Regions from separate parts of the Bacillus paranthracis genome, predicted to be linked through region 1. Evidence: predicted binding sites of a transcription regulator. Region 1 holds the regulator's gene; each other region holds the start of a gene.
The links. Region 1 encodes LexA, which represses DNA repair genes until DNA is damaged. Its sites were predicted from a motif close to CGAACATATGTTCG; they were not measured.

Region 1 (4,277 bases):
CACTCCTCTTAATATGAGTGAAGAATATGATGTCGTTATGAATAATTATCGCGCGAGCGGCGGAGGGAATTTCTTTATGTTTCAAAATAAGCCCGTAATAAAAGATATACCAACAGATATGTCTGAACTTATCGCTAACTATATATTGAAGCATAAAAAGATAGAAGCAACAGTTAATAACAACTGGAAAGTTATTAAATAAATAAAAAAAGATGGGCTTCGCCCATCTTTTAGTTTAATTTTGCATTATCTTGCTTTTTTAAAGCTTTTAATTTCGCCGGTGTAACATCAGTACCTTGTTCGTTAACGACTTTAATTCCTTTTAGTTCGTTTAACATATTTTGACGAAATCCTTTTAAATATTGTTCACGTAGCGATTGACGCTCACGTTGTTCTTCTTCAGTTAAACCTTCAGCTTTTGCTTTTTTCGCTAAGAAGTTAATGCGTTCAACGAGTTCGTGACTAAGCATCTCGAATCCCCCTTCTACTCAAAACTGATTATTATCATACAATAGTTACTCTTCTTTATCAAGCAATTGCTTTGTATACTCTACATATCTACGATGTACCGTCGCTTTTGAAACATTATGACCAAAGCCACGTAGTGTTGCTGCAATTTCTTCGAAAGTAAGTTCACTCTTACGTAAACGTACAATTTCCTCAATTGGCACTTCTTTCTTCTCTCGTCCTACACTTAAATGACGATTCTTTAAATTATTTTCTGGACGATAGCCTTTTTCTACTGCTCGTTGCATACCACGTTTAATTTTTAAATTATGAATCTTTCTTTGATACTCTTCAACAATACCAATAATATCTAATACCATTGAATCAGAATCCGACAATTGCAATTCACCATTATGTGTATGCGTATATACTTTTATTCCTTCTTTATGTAAACAGTGCATTAACGCAATCTTTGCATTCCCCCTACCAAGGCGCGTTTCATCTTGTATAAGTAGCACATCAATTTGTTCGTCTCGAATTGTATCTAGCACTTCTAATATGCCATCACGTTCAATTGTATAGCCACTAGCCTGCTCTTCAATCACCTTAGTAACATTCATTTGATAGCGCTCCGCTAAATGCAATAATTCATCTTTTTGACGTAATAATGATGTTTCTTGCGCTTCTTTTGTTGTACTCACACGCGCATAAATAATTGCATTCATTATGAACCCCTCTTTCTCACTATAATTTCCCTTTAGTGTAACATAAATTCGCCTTTTGTTCGAACTTATGTTTGTAGAATGTTTTTTCACATGTTATACTTATTAATAAGAAAAATGAAAGAAAACGAGGTGTTAGAAAACATGGAAAAGTTAACGAAACGCCAGCAAGACATTCTCGACTTTATTAAGCTAAAAGTACAAGAAAAAGGATATCCACCTTCCGTACGTGAAATTGGCCAAGCAGTCGGCCTCGCTTCTAGTTCTACAGTGCACGGACATTTATCAAGATTAGAAGAAAAAGGATACATTCGACGCGATCCAACAAAACCACGCGCAATTGAAATTTTAGGTGAAGACCGAATGGATACAGAAACACAATCTGTTATTCAAGTTCCAATTGTCGGGAAAGTTACTGCTGGATTACCAATTACAGCAGTCGAAAGCGTTGAGGAACACTTCCCTCTTCCAGCTAGCATTGTCGCAGGAGCAGATCAAGTGTTTATGTTACGTATTTCTGGAGATAGTATGATTGAAGCTGGTATTTTCGATGGAGATTTAGTTGTTGTTCGCCAACAACAGTCTGCATATAATGGTGAAATTGTAGTCGCTTTAACAGAAGATAATGAAGCAACTGTTAAACGTTTCTATAAAGAAAAAGACCATTTCCGTCTACAACCGGAAAACTCTTCATTAGAACCTATTATTTTAAAGCAAGTGTCAGTTATCGGCAAAGTAATTGGCGTATATCGTGATTTACATTAAGAATAAAAAAGAAGATAATTACCTTATTTATATAAGGTAATTATCTTCTTTTTTGTATTTTGATAGATTTTCACACATTCTATTTCTTACGAACGCGTTTCAATCGTCACATCGCCCGCAGCTGTTTTACCGCTAATCTTTTTACTCCCATTACCAATCGTTACGTCTTTATTTTCTTCATTAAAAATTGTTACATCCCCGGCAGCACTTTGCCCAGTAATTACCGCATCTTTTGGTTTTTCCGATAAAGTAATATTTACATCTCCCGCAGTTGAACTTGCTTCTAGATTGTACTTAGAATCATGATCTAGAATATTTATTTCCCCACTGGTCGTTTTTGCAGTCACTTTCCCTATTACTTTTTTAAAGTTTACTTCACCAGCTTTTGTAGATCCCTCCACATTCTTAGCCGTTACATGTTTCAAATCCACTTCTCCAGTAAGTGTTCTAGCACTTACACGGTCACTTTTCACATCACTTATTTCAATTTGTCCAGCAGATGAATTTACTTTTACATCTTGGTAAGAGCGTTCAGGCACAAGGAGAGTCAATGTAGACGTTTGAAACCTAAAATCGTAAAAAGAAAAATCAAATGAAGCACCTTTTTCTCTTTCCCCAATGATTTTTAATGTGTCACCATCTTCAGTAATATGAATCTCTTGTTTACGCGCATCTCCTAATTGCTTTACATAAAAAGAAGCGTCAGGAGATTTTTGGACAACAATATCCCCGACATCTAACTTAACTTCTATATTTTTTAGTGTTTCGTTTTTAATTATATCTTCTTTGTTTCCTTTTTCTGCAGTTTGCACTGCTTTTTCATATGTTTGTGAAATTCCTATTACTCCAATAATGATACAAGCGATCGCTACTAACAATATTTTTTTCATCATCTACTCCCCTTTTATCATTTTGAAGTTCCATATGACATAACGTACACATAACCTTTTAAACCACTTCGTACTATAATAAGCGATAATACATAACAACAAACCTATCCCAACAAATGTTATACTTACGAATACATCTAACCATATAAATGTACCCATAAATACTTTTCCAATAACGAAAAATGGTGTAACTACACTAACAATCCCACCGACCCAAAAAGAGAATATAAAAGCGATAATTGCAACTAACGGGCCTAATACAATAATGAAATTAAACAAACTAAGTCCAATCGCTGCCATGACAGCTCTTGTCACATTTGAAGTTGACGGATCTTTTTTCATTTCATCAAATCGATACATCGCAAGTAATTCTTTTGCAATTACTTTCGGAGAGCCAAGACCCTTTATTATTTCCGATTCAGTTTTCCCCTCTTCTATCCCAAACTGAAAATGCTCTTCATAATCAAATAAAATATCTTTCCTCTCTTCGTCCGGTAACTTTCTAAGATGACTTGATAATTCCTTAAGAAACTGTTCTTTACTCATCCCATTCCACCCCTTCAATAATTTCTTGTACACCTTTCGCAAAATCACGCCACTCTGTTACTAACAAATTCAGTTGCGTTTCCCCTTGCTCAGTTAGTTGATAATATTTGCGAGGTGGTCCTTCCGTAGATTCTTTTAAATACGTTTGAAAATATCCTTCCTTCGTTAAACGGCGTAATAAAGGATATACTGACCCTTCCGATATTAAAAATTTATTTGAGATTTGCTGAACAAGTTCATAGCCGTAACAATCCTTACGTTTCACAAGTGCCAGTACACATAGTTCTAACACACCTTTTTTAAACTGAACGTTCAAGGACAATCCCCCTTTCTCATTTCAGTACTGTTCAATACACAGTACCTTCCTTATCCATAATATACCACTTAGTATTGTTTATTGCAAGGTACTATATTTTTAAACACTCGAACTTTAGTATGAAACATATCCAATACCGAACACAACATATCATTCAATTTTTTATATCCATAGATATTACGCATGTTACTTTTACTTATCCACCCTTTTGGAACACAAAACAATTCGAATTTCACCACGTTACATTAAAGATATGGAATAGAAATTTAAATACCGTCATAATTTTTTCAGACATCTATTCAATTCATTTCAACTAACACCTATATTGCCAACAAATAAAAAAGCCCTGATACCGTAGTATCAGGGCTCCTCACCTCTTAGTAAAGAGACATATATTGATCGCGTTCCCATTGGTGAACTTGCGTACGGAAAATATACCTTCGTTTTATATAGTTTCATTTCGTTTCACACATAGCATAAATTAAGTGTTTGTCTGATAACGTTTTTCTGTGATTTCACTACTTGTTATTACTTCGTGGCTGTTTTGTGGCTGTTTTGTGGCTGTTTTGTGGTTGGCAATGTGGCTGTTTT
Region 2 (4,277 bases), 2.5 Mb from region 1:
AAAGTCATTTTATACAATCGCACAGAAAAAAAAGCGTATGCATTCTCGCAATATATACAAGAGAAATTTGGTAAACCTGCTTACGTTCACACCAATGCAAATGAAGCAATAAGCGAAGCAGACATCATCGTCACAACTACGAACGCATCTACACCAGTCTTCTCAAAAAAACTACAAAAAGGCGTCCACGTAAACGCCGTCGGTTCATTCAAACCGAACATGCAAGAACTACCATCTCACGCTATTGCTAATGCAAATAAAGTAGTAGTCGAATCGAAAGAAGCAGCATTAGAAGAGACAGGGGACCTTCAAGTTCCGATACAGGAAGGTTTATTCAAAGCTAGCGAGATCCACGCTGAACTTGGTCAAATTATAAGCGGAGAAAAAGCAGGTAGGGAGAATGATGAAGAGATTACTGTTTTTAAATCGGTTGGTTTGGCGGTAGTGGATATTATTGTTGCGAAGTATTTGTATGAGAGAGCGGTGGAGCGCGGAGTTGGGGAGAGGATTGAGTTTTGAGAGGGGCTGCCTTTTGGTGGTCTTTTTTTGTTTGGGGTGTTTTATACGGTTGTGGAATTGGTTGTTTAGAGAGAGGGGGTAATCACGAAGAGAATGATAAAAGGTGAGATTTATATTCGGATGGAAAATTAAAGTCTTATATGGAAAAATATTCAGAGAATTTAAAATTCTATAAAGTGAAAATTGAAACTTGGAACAACAATGAAAAAGTTTTAGATAATACAGTTCAACTAGAAGCAAAACATTTTGAGAAAGAAGAAAAAAAGGAAGATGAGGGGTTATTGAGCTCGTTAAATCCATTTAGTGTAAAAACTGCAAGTGCAGGAGGTTCTTTTGTAGATTTTCTAAGAGGTTTTAACAATTGCTTAGCATCTCAAGGAATTGCTGCATGGGATATTCTGCAGCCGGTATTGTTTGGGACCCGCAGCTGTATCAGCTTGCTACTATGGGTTATCTTTCCTTACAGGTGGAGTAGTTGGATATTGTTGGACAAGCGCTAAATATTATCAGTAATGAAAAAGATAGCCGTTATGGCTAGGGACTAACCCTTAAAAAACACTTACGTGTCCTTAGGATTAGTCCCTTTTATTATTTGGAAAATAAATCATCTATTTTTTTTACATTATGAACTCGGCGAGCTAATTGTTTCATCTGATTTGGATCATCAATTTTGTTTAATTTTGTTCGTAGCTCTTCATTTTGGGTATCGAGGTTCTTATCTTGTAAGACATCGTATATAAGTTCCTTGAACGCTTCAACACGTACTTTACGTTCTTTAACAGGACTCCACAATGTATTAATCATATTATCCACCTCCTTTTTTATTATATGATATTCACTGTTTTTTTGAAATACATGCTCCGTAACATTTGTTAATACAATAAGCATTTTATCCGTATCGTCAAATGTTAATTCATCTCTATTATAATAACCTATAATAATTTCAACTAAAATTTTCACCTCATCTTGAATCTTATCCAAGATTGCGCGGATTTCCTCATCTCTATTTTTAGATGGCTTTCTATCCAAAATTTTATTTAAGTTTTTTCGGTAATTAAAAGGCTGTATAGGTAATAAGGCATATAAATTTCTTTTCATTAATTGATTGACATCCTGTTTCCAATACTTTTCTACAGGTACTTGATAATGGAATCCCCCGCTTGTAAAATGCAATTCCATGGAAAGAAAATCTGGAATTTTTTCATCTTCTTCAATAAAAAGAACTAACTGTCTTGGAAAGACGAACTTATCATAAGTACCTATCGATTTCTGGCACTCTTCCGCAATACAACAGCCATAATCAAACATTCGATAAGGCATGGTTGAATCATTTTTTAATTGAAATTCTAAATGATAATGAAAAACATCATCATTGTTTTTAACTTGAAGAACTTTATCTGATCGCTTCGTTTGATAACTATTTGTTAGACGTTTTTGAGTATACTCGACATTAAGATGTGTAATAGTCAGTTGGTCGTGTAGTTCAAATGCTTCATGAAATAGTCCGTTAACTAAATGAATGGTCGGTTTTCTTGACAAATGAAATAAAATTTTTAGCATTTCATCCATTTGAACAGAAGATTGTGTGGACATGGTATATTAGTTCCTTTCTTCTTGTTAACATTTTCTTGTTTTTACTGTGAACTCCCCAATTGGTCAAGCTTTTTCTTTTCTATAGTTATTTTCTATGTAATAAGTTGAATTCCTTTGATAAGGGAATTATGTTTTTCATAAGAGTTAGGTGTATATAAAACATCCATTCGATTCTTTCGATTATAACAATCATTTAAGAGAAATTTTTTAGGCTACTAGTTTTTTAACTTATTTTGCTCTTCGCATCAATATAGTTTATTGCAAGAATGCATGAATAGATTTCAAACCTTCTAGTTTTACAAAAAAGTTTGACTTTATATAGAGGTAGTGGTAATTTAAAACTTATAAGAAAACTCGGGATTAATTCCGAGTTTTCTTATGGGTATAACTAGTTTGAGGGGGCCGAAAGATGAAACGAAAATTATTTGCATTACCATTTGTCCTAATACTACTTATTGCATTAGCGGCTTGTTCTGGAGGAAAAGATTCTTCGAAGCAAGCGGGCACTAGTAAATCAGGGACTCCGAAAGATGGAGGAACATTAACGATTGGCGTTAGCGATAACCCAGAGACGATGAATCCGCTTTATGCGAATGATCGTGTGTCGTTAACTGTGCAGCAAGCTTTATATGCACCGCTGTATCATATGGAAGACGGTAAGAAGAAATTTGTTCTTGCTGAAAGCTTTACGCCTTCAGAGGATCAATTAACGTGGACATTGAAGTTAAAAGATAATTTGAAATGGCATGATGGTAAGAAAATTACATCAGACGACATAGCATTTACATTCCAATCTATTTTAGATGAGAAGCAAAATAGCTCAAGTCGTGAAAACTTTGTTTTTAAAGGAAAACCGCTTGAGGTGAAAAAGGTAGATGAGTTAACAACTCAATTCGTTTTACCACAAGTAAGTGCATCTTTTGAAGGTGTGATGAATGATTTCTTCCCAATTCCGAAACATGTATTTGAAGGGGAAGCAGATTTAGCGAAGAGTAAGAAAAACTTACAACCTGTAGGATCAGGTCCGTTTAAGTTTAAAGAGTATAAGTCTGATGAGTACGTTGCATTAGATCGATTTGATGATTATGTAGGTGGTAAAGCGAAATTAGACTCTATCGTATATCGCGTTGTAAAAGACCGTAATACAGCAAATGTTTCACTACAAAATGGTCAAATCAATATGAAGATGATTGAGCCGCAAGACTTTAAGAAATTAGATAGCACTGGGAACTTCTCAATGGTGACATTCCCAGAAGGTAGATTATTCTACTTATCTTATAACATGAATACAGATCTGATGAAGAAAAAAGAAGTGCGCCAAGCAATTGCGCATGCATTAGATAAGAAAGAAATGATTAACTCAGCATTCGTTTCTAGTCAATTTGCAGAACCGGCAAATTCAATTTTAACGCCAGACGCTATGTATTATGCAAAAGACATTAAAGATTATAAGTATGATAAAAAAGAAGCGAAAGATTTATTAGCGAAAGCTGGCGTGAAAGATAAAGAAAAAGTACGCGTCATGTATGTAACGAATAATAAGATTATGGAAAGCTTAGCGCTTTATACACAACAAAAGTTAAAAGAAGTTGGCTTAGAAGTTGAACTAAATGCATTAGATGCTAGTGCGGCAAGTGAAAAAGGCTTAGATAAAGAGAATAAAGAATATGACATTACATTTGGTGGTTACATAATGGGACCTGAGCCAGATTCATATAAGAGCTTATTCTTAAGTAATGCTGAATACAATTATGCACGATATAAAAACGCTGATTTCGATAAGTTATGGGAAGAAGCTGCAGTTGAAACAGATAAAACGAAACGCGCAGAACTATACCATAAAATTCAAGAGACAGCTAGAGAAGATTTACCTTATCTACCAATTGCGTATCCGAAAGCGGTTATTGCAGTAGATAAAAAGTTTGATGGATTAAAAGAAGCAAAAGCAATTCCTGTCACAATGTTTGAAGATTTATCTAAGATTTATGAAGTGAAATAAGAAACAAACAGTAAAGAAGCTGGTGGAAATCAGCTTCTTTAGCTTGAGGGGGGAAGTTTGTGTATAAAGTAATTGCGAAGAGGCTTTTAAATGCAATTCCGCTTTTATTTGTTATTTCTATTATTTCTTTTCTATTAATAAAACTAGCGCCAGGTGATCCTGTTCG
Region 3 (4,277 bases), 1.2 Mb from region 1:
CAGTTCCTATCGCTTGTATCCAAACACCAATAAGTGCTATTATTCTCTCATCTTTCTTATCAACCTTACTGTCTTCATTTTGTATTCTATTCTGCATTACATTAACAATACCTTGATACGCTTGAAGTCCAGCGCCTAAACTTTGCAGAGAATTTCCTATCACTATAATTTTCTGCAACATTTTCATCTGAAGTAAAGCCGCTTCTACTCCTAAAAAAGCTCCAATTGATTGTAAGCTATTCCCTACAATTATAAGATAATCATTTTCTTTCAATTGTTCATTTATATTAAAATATGTTCCTATTACATTTGATATATTCCCTAACGCTAATAACTCAATGCCCATTTTATCGAGCATTTCACTTTTTTTTCCAAACACATATTTTGATTTTCTTTTTCAACTTTATCTTCGGTTTCATTACTCCCTATAATTTGCAATATATACCCGAGGGCTTGTAATGAACTTCCTACAATTACAATCTCCGATTCAACTTTCTCTTCCCCTATAAATCCTCTTGTCGTCCCAATTGCCGCTGTAAGATTCCCTCCTACTTGAAACCATGCTCCTGTCACTTTTAAACCGTTTGGATTCATTTTTATCACCTATTTAGAAATTTTCTAGTGCTTTCGAAATACATAAATGGCATCCTTTAACTCATATTTATTTTCTATATGTAATTTTGTGCATTCTATAATGTGTTAAAAATACAAAAAAGAGTAACCCATAACAGTTACTCTTTCCTATATATCAAAAAAATCATTATTTATTTCGTTATTGCTTTTAAATTTCAACTTCTCTTTCCCGCACTTCTCACACCTATACACATAAGCTACACCTAGCTTACCACTTTTGAAATCTTCATTATCCTGCATCTTAATAAAACTATATTTATGTTTACAGTGAGATTCGTCTAAAAATTTTTCAAACCATTTTTTCAACATAGAACTGTTCACCTCTATGAAAGAATCTTCATCTTGCCTTATTACATACTTTTACTTAAATACTCAACCTCATGTTGTAACTTTTTAAATTGTTCAAAATGCATAGTGATAGATTGACTGTTTCCATACTCAGCACTATGCTTCACCAATAAAACACCCGTGTCATGAAAAAACGCGTCAAGCTCTTTTCTAATGGATACTTTCATTATATGCGCTGTTTTAATAGCCGATAAAATTGCAATTTCATTAAACTTTAATTTTATTTCCTTTGGACAAAATGCTTCTTCCACCAATATAACTTCATTGCTATAAATAAGTGCAACAAGATTACTTGACTTTGCATCTGTTAAATCTACTTTTTTTATAACTTTATTCATTACATTTTGCCTCCTTTGTTTTCATATATGACAATTATACAATTTCCATTTTTAATTACGTAACCTTACATTCAGTTTAACACACTTTTATTATAGGATTAAGCTACACTTCAAACGTTTTATTATTCCGCAATTTTCGTTAGATGAACCCTTTGGACTATAAGACCATATAGTAGTGTTAACAAATGATTGTAAAGTGGGTGAGAACTATGCCCTCAGTTGTAGGGAATTTAGTTGTACAAAATAGTAACGGTTCATTTAATTTAGGTGATTTCTATAACGTTTCTCCAAAAGAAAACACGAAGGCTTATAATGGATCTGGTGCTTCCAACGTTGGTTTTGTTGTTAATACTTTTAATGGTGTGAGTGCGACTAATACGTTTGATTCTGACCTTGCGGATCAAAACCAAGTCGGTACAGCTTAACCCTATTTTTTCATCGTTCTGTTTAAGAATTTTTAATTTGTCCATACTATAATCAGGCTGTTATACAGCTATTGTTGATTTTTGGAGTACCCTATCTTTTTCTCCCTTTCCCTGGGGCTTAGCAGCTAGTATGAAGCTAGCTGCTTTTCCGTTTCATTTTTTCTGTTTCACATCTAACATAGCTTACTTTACGCTATTTCAATAATATCCGTGGTATTAAATACGTAAGTTTTATAAAACGCGTCAGTACACATTACAATGCGCTTTAGCGGATTTATATGTACAACTGTCATGTAGCTTGTAAGTATGTATCCATCTTCAAAATATGTCACCAATATTTCTTTCTCAGACAATAATGACATTAATAATTTATCAGAAATTCCCTCTTTTGCTTCTTTTGTTAAAAATGGTTTTTGTACTTTAAATTTCTCCCCAATAACCTTTCGCATACTTAATAACTGTTCCGACATTACTGTAAATGGAACCCATTCTCTTTTTGCTCTTTGCATCTTTACATCATTCATTTCTCTATCTCCTCGATTATTTATCCATTCTATTTCAAACATATTGCGCTTCGATTATTCTTTAATCATTGCTCGGCTCATATTGCTCCCGCACGAACAGATAGGAAATCTCCCACCTCAAAATTCACAACATACAAGGAAAGTAAGTCGAAAATCAACTCCCCGTAAACAGCCGATTGGTGAAAATGTAATTAGTGGATGATGAACACCCACTAATTACATTTTCACTTTATTTCTAAATCGTATACTACCTACACATACAAGAACATTCGTTCTAATTATACACGAACCTACGTTCTTTTGAGAAGGAATTTATTTTTTCTTCATCAAATGAGCCTTTTTCCCATTTAATAGGAAGTTCACGTATCAACTAAAAAACGACTTCACTTAAAGAGAAGTCGTTTTTTCTAATCACCTATATTTCTATATTTATTTTTCTATCCTGACAAGTGTTCTTTCTGGAATACGAATCTCATCTATATTAAAATGATTTATTTTTAATTTTAATTCTCCCAATCGTTCCTTATCTTCATTACCAACCCAACCACTGAATAATTCAAAATAGTCCCCATTATTTAAATACCTTTCCATAATCGCGCATAAAGCTAATAGCTTTTTTAGCTTCTTTCTTCTCCCTTTCAGTTTGCCACTCATCAAGTTCAATGCCCCACATTGTTTCAATTTCAAGCATACTTTCATCTGAAAAACATGGGCCAAAAACAATTACATCATTAAAATCTGGATCCGTTAATGGAATTTCTACATTTCAGCCTATATAACTTGCTAAACTCATTTTTACTCCTCCAATATTCGTATAAAAAATACTTTATATGAACATGTATCTACTCAACTATAAAATCCCTTCCTACACTAAAAAGTTTTATTTTTTTCGAGTTTATTAACCATCTAAAACTGAAAGCATATATTATAAAGAACAAACTCACAAAATTTAAGGGATTTATAATGGACCTCAATTCGTTTCTTATGAATTCCTATGAAAAGAGAGCAATTTAAACGCTCTCTTTTCGTACATACTGCGTAAAATTATTAACTATATTTTGGTTGCACTATTATATGTAATTCCCTCTCTGTTACTGCTTTTTTAGGGTTTCGAAAATACTCTAATTCGTATTTTACTACTTCATAGCCAACCATCCCAATCTTAATTCCTTTCGTTTCTTTTAAAATAGCTAATAGGTTATTTATATCTTCATCATACGATTCAAAAATTTTCCCTCCGTCTTCTCTTTGAAAAATTACTTTCACATTTTCTCCCCCTACATCATTTATTTATCTATCCAATAATTCATTCTTTACCTTAAAATTTCATACGAAAAAGAACATCCATCTTAATAGAATGCTCTGCTTTTCACTTCATTTAACGTCAATATATTTCAATCTTATTGTATGTTTCATTCTGCAAATTATGTTTATCCACTTCTATAAAGTGAAACTTTAATCCACTCAAGCTTTGTTCATTCCTGACTAATAATCAGCCTACGTAAATCTTACTGCCTACAAATAATGGGCTAAAATTAATTAATTCGTTTTATATTTAATGAGATGAAACAAAACATTATAATATCAACATTCTATGAAGTGATGATTAATCTACTTCAAAATAATTACATAAATTTCCATTGTAATTCTTAATATTTATATGTAATATTGTATTGTCTTACTATCTATTTATAACTCACACACTAACTAGAAAAGGGAACCTTTAAAGGTTCCCTTTTCTAATTACAGTCATTATTTCTTTTCTAGAAATTCAAATGTATTTTTAAACTCTTTATCATTCACCTTAATATCAGCATCTTTCAATAATCCATTGACTACTTGTTGTTTCCATTTACCTGTCGTGTCTTGTAGTCTTTGCTGTTCTATATCTTTACGAATTGAATCTTTTACTTCATCAAATGGCTTTAATTCTTTTTTATCTGTCACTTTAATAATATGGTAACCGTAAGTTGTTTTTACTGGTTCACTTACTTGTCCTGCATCTAATT

Region 2: a site for LexA is predicted at 2,269-2,282, ahead of NLJ82_RS04845 (RpnC/YadD family protein). Genes of this name have one in related genera too.
Region 3: a site for LexA is predicted at 2,554-2,567, ahead of NLJ82_RS11250 (YolD-like family protein). Genes of this name have one in related genera too.

The regions. Positions count from the first base shown of each region.
Region 1 covers NZ_CP101135.1:3,418,232-3,422,508, forward strand. Annotated here, with positions in the region: gene NLJ82_RS17490 (bifunctional metallophosphatase/5'-nucleotidase) at 1-202, shown strand, start outside; gene NLJ82_RS17495 (DUF896 domain-containing protein) at 231-470, opposite strand; gene NLJ82_RS17500 (YneB family resolvase-like protein) at 516-1,172, opposite strand; gene lexA (transcriptional repressor LexA) at 1,314-1,934, shown strand; gene NLJ82_RS17510 (DUF4097 family beta strand repeat-containing protein) at 2,021-2,827, opposite strand; gene NLJ82_RS17515 (DUF1700 domain-containing protein) at 2,828-3,370, opposite strand; gene NLJ82_RS17520 (PadR family transcriptional regulator) at 3,363-3,686, opposite strand.
Region 2 covers NZ_CP101135.1:959,942-964,218, forward strand. Annotated here, with positions in the region: gene NLJ82_RS04835 (ornithine cyclodeaminase family protein) at 1-519, shown strand, start outside; gene NLJ82_RS04840 (hypothetical protein) at 660-1,019, shown strand; gene NLJ82_RS04845 (RpnC/YadD family protein) at 1,108-2,112, opposite strand; gene NLJ82_RS04850 (ABC transporter substrate-binding protein) at 2,522-4,111, shown strand; gene NLJ82_RS04855 (ABC transporter permease) at 4,171-4,277, shown strand, end outside.
Region 3 covers NZ_CP101135.1:2,206,923-2,211,199, reverse strand. Annotated here, with positions in the region: partial or broken gene NLJ82_RS28750 (DUF6944 family repetitive protein) at 1-594, opposite strand, end outside; gene NLJ82_RS11265 (hypothetical protein) at 742-942, opposite strand; gene NLJ82_RS11260 (hypothetical protein) at 984-1,319, opposite strand; gene gerPF (spore germination protein GerPF) at 1,529-1,744, shown strand; gene NLJ82_RS11250 (YolD-like family protein) at 1,933-2,268, opposite strand; gene NLJ82_RS11245 (hypothetical protein) at 2,698-2,922, opposite strand; gene NLJ82_RS28745 (hypothetical protein) at 2,840-3,025, opposite strand; gene NLJ82_RS11240 (hypothetical protein) at 3,316-3,534, opposite strand; gene NLJ82_RS11235 (peptidylprolyl isomerase PrsA) at 4,021-4,277, opposite strand, start outside.